Regions from separate parts of the Nonomuraea sp. NPDC003707 genome, predicted to be linked through region 2. Evidence: riboswitches for the same ligand, from Rfam matches in the RefSeq annotation. Region 2 holds a riboswitch; each other region holds the start of a gene.
What was found. Region 2 has a riboswitch for glycine ahead of gcvP (aminomethyl-transferring glycine dehydrogenase). Riboswitches for the same ligand answer to the same signal wherever they lie in the genome.

Region 1 (4,730 bases), on a different contig from region 2:
TGGTGCACATCCCCGTCGGGCGCTTCGCCGAGGCCTCGGAGATCGCGGCGGCGGTGGCGTTCCTGGCCAGCGACGACGCGTCGTTCATCACGGGTAGTGAGTTCCTGGTGGACGGGGGCATCTCCGGCGCCTACGTCACGCCGCTCTAGCTCTGGTCCGGTCTGGTTTCTCGGGGGTCATATCGTGCAGCGTCCCGTCATCGGCATCACGTCGTACGTGGAGCCGGCGAGGTTCACGGTCTGGGACATGACCGTGGCGCTCCTGCCGTACATGTACGTGGAGCAGGTCGTACGCGCCGGCGGGCAGCCGATCGTGCTGCCGCCGGCCGGCGATCCCGCGCAGGTCGTCGGCCGCCTGGACGGCCTGATCCTGGCCGGTGGCGGGGACGTCGACCCGGCCCGGTACGGGCAGGAGCCTGGGGATCAAACCGGCTATATCCGCAAATTTCGGGATCAGGCGGAGTTTGGGCTTATCGCGGCGGCCCTCGACGCCGGCCTGCCGTACCTCGGCATCTGCCGCGGCCTCCAGGTGCTCAACGTCGCCCTCGGAGGCAGCCTCCACCAGCACCTCCCCGACGTCGTGGGGCACACCGGCCACTCCCCCGCCCCCGGCAGGTTCGGCCCGCTGCCCGTCACGCCCGTCCCCGGCAGCCGCCTGGCCAAGGCGCTGGGCACGGAGCCCGTGACCGTCCCCCACTACCACCACCAGGCCATCGACCGGCTCGCGCCCGGCCTCACGGTCACCGCCACCGCCGGCGACGGCACGATCGAGGCGGTCGAGCTGAACTCGGCCCCCTTCGCCGTGGCCGTGCAGTGGCACCCCGAGGCGGCCGAGGACGGCGCCCTCTTCGAGGCGCTCGTCGAGGCCTGCTGATCAGCCGGAGCGCCTCACGCCACCGGTTTGAGCACGCCGTCCAGCGCCACGGCTCCGGCGCCGTGCTTGGCCTCGATGCCGCGGCGCTGCTCGTCGGTGGCCGCCCAGACCAGCACGTCCACCTGGTTGCGCAGCACGTTGGTCGAGGCCGAGACGAGACCGCCGCCCAGCTCGGCCTCGACCTGCCGCTGGATCTCCCGCAGCTCGCTCTCGCTGCGCGCCGCGCCGCTGACGCACAGCGCGCCGCCCCACACCTCGCGGATCCACGCCTCGCGACCGGACAGGTCGCCGGTGAACTTCAGGTTGAGCACCAGCCGCAGCGGGTCGTTGGCCTCGGGTGACTCCGCGGGCTTGCCCTCCATGTAGCTCTGGTCGATCCAGGCGCCCGCGAACTCCTCGACCGCGCCGGCCCGCGACATCGCCTGTTCCATCGCCTGCTGCGTGGCCTTGGCGGGATCGACGGGCCGCCAGCCGCCCTCCGGCGCCGGGCACGGGCTGGTGAAGTCCACCTGACGAGCGGGGGCCGCCTTCGCGGACGGGCCGGGCGGCTCGGTCAGCGTCAGCCGGGCGCCGTCCCAGGTGCCTACGACGCGGTAGTCGCCCCACTTCACGCCGCCCTGCGACTCGTGATCCACCTTGTTCCAGTCCCAGCCGACGACGTCCGGACCGCTGCACTGCGGTGGCAGCGACTCCATGATCATCATGCACAGCTGCGGCCCGTGACCGCCGCCTTCGAGCACCGTCAGGCTGGCCTCGTACCGGGGTGGGGCCGCCGCCTCCGACGCGCCGCAGCCCGCCAGGGCCAGGGTGGTCAGCAGGCCGAGGGCCGCCGTTCGCCGATTCATACCCCTTCGACGTCGGTGACCCCCGGAGTGGTTCATGAGCCCTCAGAACGCGACAACAACCCCATCGCGGCACTAGGCTGGCGGACATCACCGGCGAAACCGTGCGGGAGAGCACCCTGACAGCCGGTCAGGGTCCCTGAAGGAGCAAGCCCTCCCCGCAAACCTCTCAAGGCAAAGGACCGCACGGCCTATGGTGACCTCTGGAAAGCAGGCCCACGGGGCCTCGCCGAAGGTGAAAGTCCGGCAAAACTCGGGCGAAGCTCTCAGGCATCGATGACAGAGGGGGAGGATGCTGGCATCCAATCCTGTCCAGAGGTGCGACAAATGTCCCGACCAACACCGCTACGAGACGTTCACGAGAGCCTCGGCGCCACGCTCACCGACTTCGCCGGGTGGCTCATGCCGCTCCGGTACGGGAGCGAGTCCGCGGAGCACAACGCCGTTCGCCAGGCGGCCGGGCTGTTCGACCTCTCCCACATGGGCGAAATCTTCCTGACCGGGCCGCAGGCCGGGCAGGCGCTCGACTACGCGCTGGTCGGCCACCTGTCGGCGCTGGCGACCGGGCGGGCCAGATACACGATGATCGTCAACGAGCGGGGCGGGGTGCTCGACGACCTCATCGTCTACCGGCTCGACGACGACGAGTTCATGGTCGTGGCAAACGCCTCGAACTACGAAAAAGTGGCAAAAGAGCTGATTGAGCGGTCGAAGGCGTATGACGTGCTGGTCGAGGACCGGTCGGACCAGTACGCGCTGATCGCCGTACAGGGGCCCCGGTCCCAGGAGATCCTCGCCACGCTCACCGACGCCGACCTCGACGGGCTCAAGTACTACGCGGGCCTGCCCGACCTGGTCGACGGGCGGCAGGCGCTGATCGCCCGCACCGGCTACACCGGCGAGGACGGGTTCGAGCTGTTCGTCGCCAACCAGGACGCGGTGCCGCTCTGGCACGCGCTCATGGCGGCGGGCGAGCCGCACGGCCTCAAGCCCGCCGGCCTGTCCAGCCGCGACACCCTCAGGCTCGAGGCCGGCATGCCGCTCTACGGCAACGAACTGAGCGTCGAGCTGACCCCGTTCGACGCGGGGCTGGGCAGAGTGGTGAAATTCGACAAGCCGGGCGACTTCGTCGGCCGGTCGGCGCTCGAGGCGGTCAAGGACGACCCGCCCCGGCGCCGGCTCGTCGGCCTGGTCGCGCGGGGACGCCGGGTGCCGCGCCACGGCTACCCGGTCACCAAAGACGGCGCCGTCGTCGGCGAGGTCACCAGCGGTGCGCCCTCCCAGAGCCTGGGCAGGCCCATCGCGATGGCCTACGTGGACACCGAGGCCGAGTCAGGCCTGGCCGTGGACATCCGGGGCAGCCATGAACCTATGGACCTGGTAGAGCTGCCCTTCTACAGGAGGAACAAGTGAGCAACATCCCTGACGACCTGGGCTACACCAAGGAGCACGAGTGGGTGGCCGGCCTCGACGACGGCCTCACCGTGACCATCGGCGTCACGGCCTTCGCCGCCGAATCTCTTGGTGATGTCGTCTTTGTGCAGCTCCCCGACGTCGGCTCGAGCGTCGAGCCGGGCGAATCCGTCGGCGAGGTGGAGTCGACCAAGTCGGTGAACGAGATCTACACCCCCGTCGGGGGTGAGATCGTCGAGGTGAACCAGGCCGTGGTCGACGACCCGAGCCTGGTCAACAGTGACCCGTACGGCGACGGCTGGATGTTCCGGGTGCGCGTCGAGGGCGACGCCGAGGACGTGCTCTCCGCCGAGGAGTACAAGGCACTCACCTCAGGCGATTCCTGACCTTTTTGCCGGGGCCCTGCGACGGGCCCCGGCACCAGCATGAAAGGCGCCATCAATGGCGATCAGCGTCTTCGACCTCTTCAAGATCGGCATCGGCCCGTCGAGCTCCCACACGGGAGGCCCGATGGCGGCCGCGCACAAGTTCGCCCGCGGGCTGCACGACGACGGCCTGCTCTCCCGGGTCGCGCGGGTCGAGGCCATCCTGTACGGCTCGCTCGGCCTGACCGGCAAGGGCCACGGCAGCGACAAGGCGGTCCTGCTCGGCCTGTCCGGCGAGAAGCCCGAGCTCGTCGATGTCGACTCCATCGACGGCCGCCTGGCCGAGATGCGCGAGTCGGGCACGGTCAAGCTGTACGGGACGCACGAGATCCGCTTCGTCGTGGGCGAGCACCTCGTCTTCGAGCGCAAGATCTCGCTGCCCGAGCACCCGAACGGCATGCGCTTCACCGCGTACGACGCCGACGGCGGGCCGCTGAGGGAGAAGGTCTACTTCTCGGTGGGCGGCGGCTTCGTCGTCGACGAGAAGGCCACGGGCGCCGACCGCATCAAGCCGGACGACACCGTCCTGCCCTACCCCTTCACCACGGGCGAGGAGCTGCTCAAGCACTGCTCCAACACGGGCCTGTCGATCTCGGCGCTGATGCTGGAGAACGAGAAGGCGTTCGGCCGCACCGAGGAGGAGATCCGCTCGGGCCTGCTGCGGCTCTGGGCGGTCATGTCGGAGTGCGTGCGCCGGGGCATCTCCAAGGAGGGCGTCCTGCCCGGCGGTCTCAAGGTCAAGCGCCGCGCCAACCAGCTCCACCGCCGCCTGCAGTCGGAGCCGGCGGAGAAGGACCCGCTGCAGGCCATGGACTGGGTCGCGCTGTTCGCGCTGGCGGTCAACGAGGAGAACGCCGCCGGGGGCCGCATCGTCACCGCCCCCACCAACGGCGCCGCCGGCATCATCCCGGCCGTCCTGACGTACTACACCCGCTTCGTCCCGCACGCGGACGAGGAGGGCGTGGTCCGCTTCCTGCTGACGGCGGGCGCGATCGGCGTGCTGTTCAAGGAGAACGCCTCGATCTCGGGCGCCGAGGTGGGCTGCCAGGGCGAGGTCGGCTCCGCCTGCTCGATGGCCTCGGCCGGCCTCACGGAGGCCCTCGGCGGCACGCCCGAGCAGGTCGAGAACGCGGCCGAGATCGGCATCGAGCACAACCTGGGCCTGACCTGCGACCCG
Region 2 (4,730 bases):
GGGGCTGATCGAGCCCGAGCGCAGCCCGTCCGGCTACCGCAAGTTCACTCACCTGCACGTGGAGCAGCTGCGCTTCATCCTGCGCGAGCAGCGCGACCATTACCTGCCGCTGCGGGTGATCAAGGACAGGATGGCCGAGAGCTTCGGCCGTCCGCGCGCCGTACAGGAGAAGACGGAGGTCCGGCTCAGCCGGGCCGAGCTGCTCGAGGCGGCGGAGATCGACGACGAGACGCTCACCGAGCTCGAGGACTACGGCCTGCTCGCCCCGGTGGCCAGGCGCTACGACGAAGAGGCGCTCAACGTGGCCCGCAGCATCGGCGCGCTGGCCCGCTTCGGCCTGCGCGCCCGCCACCTGCGGGCGGTCAAGGCCGCGGCCGAGCGCGAGTGCGGGCTCGTCGAGCAGGCGGTCGCGCCCATACTCAAACGGCGGGCCCCCGGCGCCATCGGGGAGGCCGACGAGGTCGCCAGGGAGCTTTCCACACTCCTGCTCGACCTGCACGCATCCCTTGTGCGGTCGGGGATCCGGTCCGTACTGGGGCGTTGAGACCCTGGCGAGCTGGGAGGCGGAGGCGCATTCCATGCCCGCCGGGTGTTACGTTGAATTGCAGTAGCCAGTCAGCAGTAGCGACCCGCAAATAGCTGTGCCGGGTGACCGGTCAGGAATACGGAGCAGCCCGTGTTGCAGATGGAGGTCGTGGGCGTTCGAGTTGAAATGCCCACAAATCAGCCGATCGTCTTGCTCAAGGAGGCACACGGGGAGCGGTTCCTTCCTATATGGATTGGCATGACCGAGGCGACGGCCATCGCGCTGGCCCAAGCGGAGGAGCCACCGCCGCGTCCGCTCACCCACGACCTCTTCCGAGACGTGCTGAGCGCTCTGGGCGTCGGCCTGCGAGCGGTCAACATCGTCGCCTTGCGCGACGGCATCTTCTTCGCCGACCTGGTCTTCTCCAACGGCGTGGAGGTGAGCGCGCGGCCGTCCGACTCGATCGCGCTCGCCCTGCGCACCGGAGCACGCATCTTCGCCAGCGAGGAGGTCGTCCAGGAGGCCGGGGTGATCATCCCGGACGACCAGGAAGACGAGGTGGAGAAGTTCAGAGAGTTCCTTGACACGATCACTCCCGAAGACTTCGGCAGGGCGGGGTAGGTATTTCGGTGCATTTACGCTTCACGACGCGCCGAGCCGGATCGTTGACTGAGCATGGTCACGGTCCTACGGTGCAAGTGAAACCCGTGGTCGCCCTTTACGAACCCCCAGATCAGGCCGCGGGATGAGAGAAAGCCGGAGGTCCGCGTGGCGGTCAGCAGCGGCGAGGGAAAGACGGCCGGCCAGGAAGATCCGGTTCGGCGCGAGAGCGCGCGGCAGCGTGCCGGAGAGCAGGGCCTGCTCTTCGACGAACAGCCGGCGTCGCTGCCGGCGGACATCGGTTACCGCGGGCCGACGGCCTGCGCGGCGGCCGGCATCACCTACAGGCAGCTCGACTACTGGGCGCGCACGGGCCTCGTGGAGCCCACGATAAGAGCCGCGCAGGGCTCGGGCTCACAGCGGCTCTACAGCTTCCGGGACATCCTGGTGCTCAAGGTCGTCAAGCGGCTCCTCGACACCGGGGTGTCGCTGCAGCAGATCCGTACGGCCGTCCAGCATCTGCGTGACCGCGGGGTCGCCGACCTCGCGCAGATCACGCTCATGAGCGACGGCGTCAGCGTCTACGAGTGCACCTCGGCCGACGAGGTGATAGACCTGCTCCAAGGCGGTCAGGGCGTGTTCGGCATCGCGCTCGGCCGGGTCTGGCGAGAGGTCGAGGGCTCCCTCGCGGAGCTGCCGGGGGAACGAGCGGCGGTCGAGGACAGCGTCCCGGCCGACCACCCCGCTGACGAGCTCGCCCGCCGTCGCCGCGCGCGGCGCCTCAGCTAGCACACCCCCTTCTGCCGTGGGCCGCCGGACGCGGCCCACCGGGCAATCCGCACATAACGCATCGACGGGGAAATTCATGCGTAACGCGGAGGGTTGTAATCTAGGACAGCAAGGCTGACGACCCCGTGCGGGAGAGTCCCTGGGACCCGCGGGTCTCAGGGCGCCGAAGGAGCAACCCTCCCCGGAATCTCTCAGGCACCCTGTACCGCTCGGGTGAGGCAACTCTGGAAAGCAGGCGCGCCCGCCAGGCGCGCCTCACCGACGGTGCAAGCCCCATTCCCGGGGTGAAGCTCTCAGGTCGCGGCGTCGCCGCGCTGACAGAGGGGGAGATCCGGCACTCGCCCGCGCCACGGCGCCGGTCTCCATAGCCTCGGGAGGCACTGTCCATGACCGACCTGTCAGCTCCGCCGTTCTCGTCCAGGCACATCGGCCCATCCGCGACCGAGCAGCAGCGCATGCTCGAGGCCGTGGGCTTCGAGTCCGTGGCGGATCTGGTGGCCGTGGCCGTCCCCGAGGCCATCAGGGCCAAGGACCGGCTCCAGCTGCCCGCCGCCGTCGGCGAGGCCGAGGCCATCGCCGAGCTGCGCGCCCTGGCCGGGCGCAACCGCGTGCTCACCTCCATGATCGGCCTGGGCTACCACGACACGATCACCCCCGCCGTCATCCGGCGCAACCTGCTGGAGAACCCGGGCTGGTACACCGCCTACACCCCGTACCAGCCGGAGATCTCGCAGGGCCGCCTCGAGGCGCTGCTGAACTTCCAGACCGTCGTCTCCGACCTGACGGGCCTGCCCGTCGCGGGCGCCTCCCTCCTCGACGAGGCCACGGCCGCCGCCGAGGCGATGACCCTGGCCCGCCGCTCGGGCAAGTCCAAGAGCAGCGTGTTCGTGGTGGACGCCGACGCGCTGCCGCAGACCAAGGCCGTGCTCGCCACCAGGGCCGAGCCCCTGGGCATCACGCTGGTGGAGCACTCCCTCGAGGGCGGGCTGCCCGAGTGTTTCGGCGTGCTCGTCCAGTACCCGGGCGCGTCCGGGCGGCTGCGCGACTTCCGCGTCGTGGCCGCCGCCGCGCACGAGGCGGGCGCGCTCGTCGTGGCCGCCGCCGACCTGCTGGCCCTCACCCTCGTGGCCGCGCCCGGCGAGCTGGGCGCCGACATCGCGATCGGCTCCTCGCAGCGGTTCGGGGTGCCGTTCGGGTTCGGCGGGCCGCACGCGGCCTACATGTCCGTACGCGAGGGCCTGCAGCGCCAGCTCCCCGGCCGCCTGGTGGGCGTTTCGGTGGACGCCGACGGCGACCCCGCGTACCGGCTGGCCCTGCAGACCCGCGAGCAGCACATCCGCCGCGAGAAGGCCACCAGCAACATCTGCACCGCGCAGGTGCTGCTCGCCGTCATCGCGAGCATGTACGCCGTCTACCACGGCCCCGAGGGGCTGCGCCGGATCGCCCACCGGGCGCACCGCCACGCCGTGGCCCTGGCCGGCGGGCTGCGCCAGGCGGGCCTGGAGGTCGTGCACCGCGAGTTCTTCGACACCGTGCTCGTACGCGTGCCCGGCCGGGCCGCCGAGGTGGTCGCCGCCGCCGTCGAGCAGGGCGTGAACCTCTGGCGGGTCGACGACGACCACGTGTCGATCTCCTGCGACGAGAAGACCGGCGCCGCCGAGGTCGCCAAGGTGTGGGCCGCCTTCGGCGTCGAGCGGGCCGACGTGGCCCTGGACGCGGACGCGCTGCCCGCCTCGCTGGCGCGCGAGTCCGGCTACCTCACCCACCCGGTCTTCCACAGCCACCGCTCCGAGACCGCCATGCTGCGCTACCTGCGCAAGCTGCAGGACAAGGACATCGCGCTCGACCGCTCCATGATCCCGCTCGGCTCCTGCACGATGAAGCTGAACGCGACCACCGAGATGGAGCCGATCACCTGGCCCGAGTTCGCCGCGATCCACCCGTACGCGCCGGACGACCAGGTCGAGGGCTACCGCGAGCTGATCGGCACGCTGGAGGGCTGGCTGGCCGAGGTGACCGGCTACGACCGCGTCTCCATCCAGCCGAACGCCGGCTCGCAGGGCGAGTTCGCCGGACTGCTGGCCATCCGCGCCTACCACCGCGCCAACGGCCACGGCGAGCGCGACGTCTGCCTCATCCCGTCCTCCGCCCACGGCACCAACGCCGCCAGCGCGATCATGGCGGGCATGCGGGTCGTGGTCGTGGCCTGCGACTCCGACGGCAACGTGGACCTGGCCGACCTCGACGCCAAGATCGACAAGCACCGTGACGCGCTGGCCGCGATCATGGTGACGTACCCCTCGACGCACGGCGTGTACGAGGAGACGATCACCGAGGTGTGCGCCAAGGTGCACGAGGCCGGCGGCCAGGTCTACGTGGACGGGGCCAACCTCAACGCGCTGGTCGGGCTGGCCAAGCCGGGCGAGTTCGGGGCCGACGTGTCCCACCTCAACCTGCACAAGACGTTCTGCATCCCGCACGGCGGCGGCGGACCGGGCGTCGGCCCCGTCGCGGTCCGCGGCCACCTGGCGGCCTTCCTGCCCGGCCACCCGCTGCACGACGGCACGCCGGTGGGCCCCGTATCGGCGGCCCCGTACGGCTCGGCCGGGATCCTGCCGATCTCGTGGGCGTACATCAGGATGATGGGCTCCGAGGGCCTCACGGCGGCCACCGAGCAGGCCATCCTGTCGGCCAACTACCTGGCCAGGCGGCTCGCCCCGCACTTCCCCGTGCTCTACACGGGGCGCGGCGGGCTGGTGGCCCACGAGTGCATCGTCGACCTGCGGCAGATCACCAAGGAGACCGGGGTCACCGT
Region 3 (4,730 bases), on a different contig from region 2:
TTGATCGATTCGATGACCTGCCGCAGCGGCTTGAACAGGGCTGCACCAGGCCGTTCCCGTTCACCTTTACGGACCGGCCGCAGCAACTGGACTCCACGCTCGGACAGTTCGCGTTCGAAACCACGGCCGAAGTAGGTCTTGTCGCCGATGAGAGTCTGTCGGGGCGCTCTCGCAGAAGCTCGCATTCGGCTGCCAGGAGGTCAAGGAGGGTCTCGCGTTCGTCGGCCTTGGCCCCGGTCAGGGCGAAGGCGATGGGCAGGCCCTGAAGGGTGCAGAGCAGGTGCAGGCGCAGGCCCCAGAAGAAGCGGCTGTGGCTGGCGCAGTAGCCGTATTCGGCCCAGCCTGCCAGGTCGGAGCGTTTGACGGTCTCGCGGGAGCGGCCGCATTCCACCGGGGTGGAGTCCACGACCCATACGTCGTCGCTCCACACCGAGGTGGTGGTGGCCAGGATCCGGTTGACGCTTCGCATCAGACCGGCGGCCTTGCGCAGCCGCTTGGTATAGCTGGGCTGCTGGGGCAGGTAGGGGAAGAGGTGGCGCAGGTGGGCACGGGCATGGCGGAGCCATTTGGCCTCGGAGGTGTAGCCGAGTATGGCCTGCATCGTGGCGAGGGTGACCAGTTCGGCATCGCTCAGGCGGGGCGTAATGCCGACCGGCGGGCGCCACGGCGCCAGGTCGGGATGCTCTTTCAGCATGTCGTCGGTCGTCGCATACAGTGCTGTCGCGAGGGTGCCCACGTCGTTCGCCATAAGACGATCTTGGACATCCTCGTTCTCGTCTCCGCAGGCGCCCCTTGGACCACACCACCAGGAGGAACCAGTGTCATACCCGCAACTGCTCACCCCCGAGGAGAAGCTCGCCGACGCGAAGAAGCTGTTGAGCCTCCCGCGTATCGTCGTGATCTGCGGCTCCACCCGTTTCATGACCGAGATGAACGAGGCCGATCTGCGGGAGACCAAAGCCTGAAAGATTGTCGTCAAACCGGGTTGCGACATGAAGTCGTCGCACGAACTTTGGTCCGATCCTGTCGAGGCCGAGGCGCTGAAGGTTCGACTCGACGATCTGCACCGGGCGAAGATCCGGCTCGCTGATGAGGTGCTCGTAGTCGGCGGCTACATCGGAGACAGCACCCGAGCCGAAATCGCCTACGCCCGGTCGCTGGGCAAGCCCGTGCGGTTCACGCACCCCGAAGTCGACCCTGACGCCTGACCGCCCACCCCCACACCCTCCGCAGGCACCCCTTGGAATTGATCATCTAGGCTAGAGGGACGCTCCGCAACCAACCGGTTGGTCGTGGCATCATGGGCGGCATGGCACCAAAGGTCTCGACGGCCGCCACCCGCTCTGCCCTGCTGGAGGCCGCGCGGGAGGAGTTCGCCGCCCATGGGGTGGCAGGCGCTCGCGTCGACCGCATCGCGGAGCGCGCCAGGGTCAACAAAGAGCGCATCTACGGCCACTTCGGCGGCAAGGAGAAGCTATTCGACGCGGTCATCACTGAGGCGCTCGACGACCTGACCGCCCAGATGGCCCTGCCCGGCAGCGACCCCATCGATTACGTGATCAGACTGACCGACTACTACCGCACGCACCCTGACCTGGTGCGCCTACTGATGTGGGAGGCGCTCAACTGCCGGGGCCAGGAGTTGCTGCCCGGCCAGAAGGCCCGGGTGGAGCGCTGCGGCCGCAAGACAGCCTCATTGGCGGAAGGACGCGGCGAGGAGCCCACGACGGCTACGGCCCGTACGCTGTTCATGCTCACCGGCCTGGCGCTGCTGCCGTCGATGCTGCCGCAGCTCGCACGCATCATCATGGGCGAGGCGGCCGACGACCACGAGGCAATGCGCGACCACATCGCGGCCTCGATCGCCGCAGCTCTGAAATGAGTGAACCAAGCACCATTCGGGTGAGTTTCTGGCGAGATCGCGGCATGCCGTTGTCAACGGACGGCCTTCACCGATGACGACAGAGTGCCGCTGGACGCGCAAACGCTGCCACTCAGATCGGCGGAGCCGTCCGGCTCGTTTGGGGATGACGGCTCGCGATGGCGTCGGCGACGTCTACGATTCGACCGTGCTCATGGGAAGCCTGAGCACCGGTTCACATAGCGTCAGAATGTCAATTGTTTGTGTCGCCGCCTGTCACCGGCGGCTTGGGCTTCGGCACTCCGCGGCACGGGTCCGCACCAGATCCAGGGTTTGCGGCAAAGTGTCGGGCGTCGACGACGACCCGCGACGAAGGAGATTTCGAGGCCCGCTTCATCACCATCATCGCCTCCACAACCGCCGTACCTTCGTCGAGCAGCGACGCGTTGGCTGTCGGCAGTCCTGTCAGATCGTCCACCATGGTCTGGAAGTTCAACAGTGCTTCGAGCCGTCCCTGGCTGATCCCCGGCTGGTGCGGCGTCTACGCCGTGTACCATGCCGGGTTCTCCAGGACGTAACGGCGGATGACTGCAGGCGTGATCGTCGGATGGTAGCCCATGCCGATCATCGGTATCGACACCGTGTTGCGCGCGGCGAGCTCGGCGAGCTCGGATGCCGCCTGCGTCTCGGTGATGGGCGGTGGCAGCCGGAGGTCCGCTGCAGAGCGGATGCCGGCGGGTACCGCGGCATCCATCAATTCGTCGAGGCCGACGTATCCGAGCTCGGCCAACATGGTGGCCTGGTCATCGAGGCCCACCCCGATGTGCCGGTACGCGAAGTGCCCACGAGCAGGCCTGGAAGTATCACGCGATGTCGTCATGGTGGGAGGCTCCCTGTTTCAGGCACCGCTTGATGCGGCGCCACAGCCGGGCGACCTCCCCGCTCTGTCATCGGTACCTGATAGCTTCACCGCCTGATGTGCGGTTTGCACCGTGGGTGCAGGACCAGCGTCCTGGCTTTCCAGAGTTCGCCTCGCCGGTGCGGTAAGGGGGCCTGAGAGTTTCTGGGGAGAGTTGCTCCTTCGGCGCCTCGTCATGATGGACGACGGACTCTCCCGCTCCGGTTCTGACGGCGCGATATGCAGTTAGGGGGCTCACCGTAGGCGGAACCGTTCCCAAAGGTCAACCCCCTTCCGGGCATCACGATGGTCTCGAAGGCTGGTACGAGACTGCAGGCCAGGATGCGGGATTGTCGCCGAGGAGATGCCGCGCGCGGAGCGCCACGAGCAGGTCGGCTCGTGTGCGCGGTTCCGTGAGGTCGACATCGAGCAAGTGACCGATGCGCTGTAGCCGCTGGTAGAGCGTTTGCCGCCGCAGATTGAGCCGACGTGCCGCCTCCGTCTTCCCCTCCGCGGATGTCAGGACCACATCGAGGGTGTGGAGCAGCCGCGTACCCCGCTGATCATCGAAGTCGATGAGCGGCCCGAGCTTCTCATGGACGTACCGCGCCAGCCCGTCGACGCCGTAGGCCCGCAGCAGCGCTCGCTCCACGCCGAGCTTGTCGGCTTCGGCGACACGGGTGCGTGGCTCCACCTGACGTGCCACTCCAAGCACGAGCCGCGCCTCAGCCGCGCAGTGCATCAGTTCGTCAACGGCACGAACGGGTGGCCCCACCGCCGCCACACCGGTGGCCGTCAGCGCGTTGCCGAGCTCGGCGGACAGCCGGGCCGCCATCTGCCGGGGCGACGATGCCGTGGCGAGAAGTGTGCAGCAGACCCCGTCCACCTCCGCCGTGATTGTCGGCACGGACCCGCATCGCCCCCCCTCCGGGTACGCCGTCGCGTATACCGCTCTGGCAGACCGGTCCAGTGTGGCCAGCGCCACCGCGGGATCATCGTCGCGAGCCAGGGCCACGACATAGCCTGCCGCGTCCAACGCCAGACCGGCGGCGCTCGCTCGTGCCCGCAAACCCTCGCGATCGCCTTGGCCCGAGAGCAACGCCGAAATCAGCCGATGGTGGTTCGCGCTGCGAGAAATCGCCGCCCAACCGCCGCGCAACAGTCCGAGGGCCACAATCTCGGCGGCGCGTTCCAGCGCCGCCTGCTCCGCCGAGCTTTCCTCGTTGCTGAGGCGGGTGAGCAACCACCCCCAGACGGCTCCGTTCACGACGACCGGCGTCCGAGCCGTCAATTCCTGCTGGAGCTCATCCGGGTCTCCCTCAGAACCAGAGCCGATCAAGGTGTCGCCGGACGGTCCGGTCAGGGTGATGGGGCGATCGAGGATGGCGCTCAGCCGAGCGAGCAGTTGACCGACCTTCCCTCCGTCCGCCAGTACTTCGGACAGGGCATGTGAGACATGGTCCGTCAGCCGCAAGCGATTCACCGTGACGTCGATGATCGTGCTGTTCACCGCCTCGATCACCTCGACGAAAGGGACAAGAGCCCGAAAGCCGATGATCGGGAGTCCGATGTGCTCGGCCTCCTGCAGCATCTCCGGTGGCGCTGTCGTAAAGAAGCGGCGCAGCTCGAGGACGACGCCCGACACGCCGCAATCGGCCAGCTGTCGAACGTACGCGCGACGCTCGGCCGCGGTTCTCTCCCTCAAGCCCAGACCGGTGGTGAGAAGCACATCGCCGTCGCGGAGCAGCGATGCGATCTCGTAGATGTCGCCCGAGTGCAACCAGCGAATCGGCCGATCGAGAAGATCATCGCCGCAGAGAACCTCCGGCTGGCCCCGCTGGAACACGGAGTGCTCGATCATGTCCGTCAAACGGATGGTCACGACAATCTGTCTATCAGATGGACGACAGGTATGGACAGGTCGTCCCTTGCCCCACAAAGAGCCCAGCAGCAGACTGGCGCGTACGGAAG

Region 1: it holds a riboswitch for glycine, as region 2 does, so the genes downstream of both, gcvT (glycine cleavage system aminomethyltransferase GcvT) here and gcvP (aminomethyl-transferring glycine dehydrogenase) in region 2, are expected to answer to the same signal.
Region 3: it holds a riboswitch for glycine, as region 2 does, so the genes downstream of both, ACWDRB_RS66775 (hypothetical protein) here and gcvP (aminomethyl-transferring glycine dehydrogenase) in region 2, are expected to answer to the same signal.

What each region holds. Positions count from the first base shown of each region.
Region 1 covers NZ_JBSFNK010000014.1:230,526-235,255, forward strand. The annotation lists gene ACWDRB_RS33390 (3-oxoacyl-ACP reductase) at 1-149, shown strand, start outside; gene ACWDRB_RS33395 (gamma-glutamyl-gamma-aminobutyrate hydrolase family protein) at 184-873, shown strand; gene ACWDRB_RS33400 (hypothetical protein) at 888-1,718, opposite strand; glycine riboswitch at 1,813-1,910, shown strand; gene gcvT (glycine cleavage system aminomethyltransferase GcvT) at 2,043-3,128, shown strand; gene gcvH (glycine cleavage system protein GcvH) at 3,125-3,514, shown strand; gene ACWDRB_RS33415 (L-serine ammonia-lyase) at 3,570-4,730, shown strand, end outside.
Region 2 covers NZ_JBSFNK010000008.1:210,675-215,404, forward strand. The annotation lists gene ftsR (transcriptional regulator FtsR) at 1-544, shown strand, start outside; gene ACWDRB_RS22775 (bifunctional nuclease family protein) at 677-1,147, shown strand; gene ACWDRB_RS22780 (MerR family transcriptional regulator) at 1,295-1,915, shown strand; glycine riboswitch at 2,034-2,133, shown strand; gene gcvP (aminomethyl-transferring glycine dehydrogenase) at 2,302-4,730, shown strand, end outside.
Region 3 covers NZ_JBSFNK010000089.1:4,633-9,362, reverse strand. The annotation lists partial or broken gene ACWDRB_RS66795 (IS982 family transposase) at 1-748, opposite strand, end outside; gene ACWDRB_RS66790 (hypothetical protein) at 819-965, shown strand; gene ACWDRB_RS66785 (hypothetical protein) at 993-1,208, shown strand; gene ACWDRB_RS66780 (TetR/AcrR family transcriptional regulator) at 1,310-1,882, shown strand; partial or broken gene ACWDRB_RS66775 (hypothetical protein) at 2,115-2,654, opposite strand; glycine riboswitch at 2,893-2,988, opposite strand; gene ACWDRB_RS66770 (PucR family transcriptional regulator) at 3,061-4,641, opposite strand.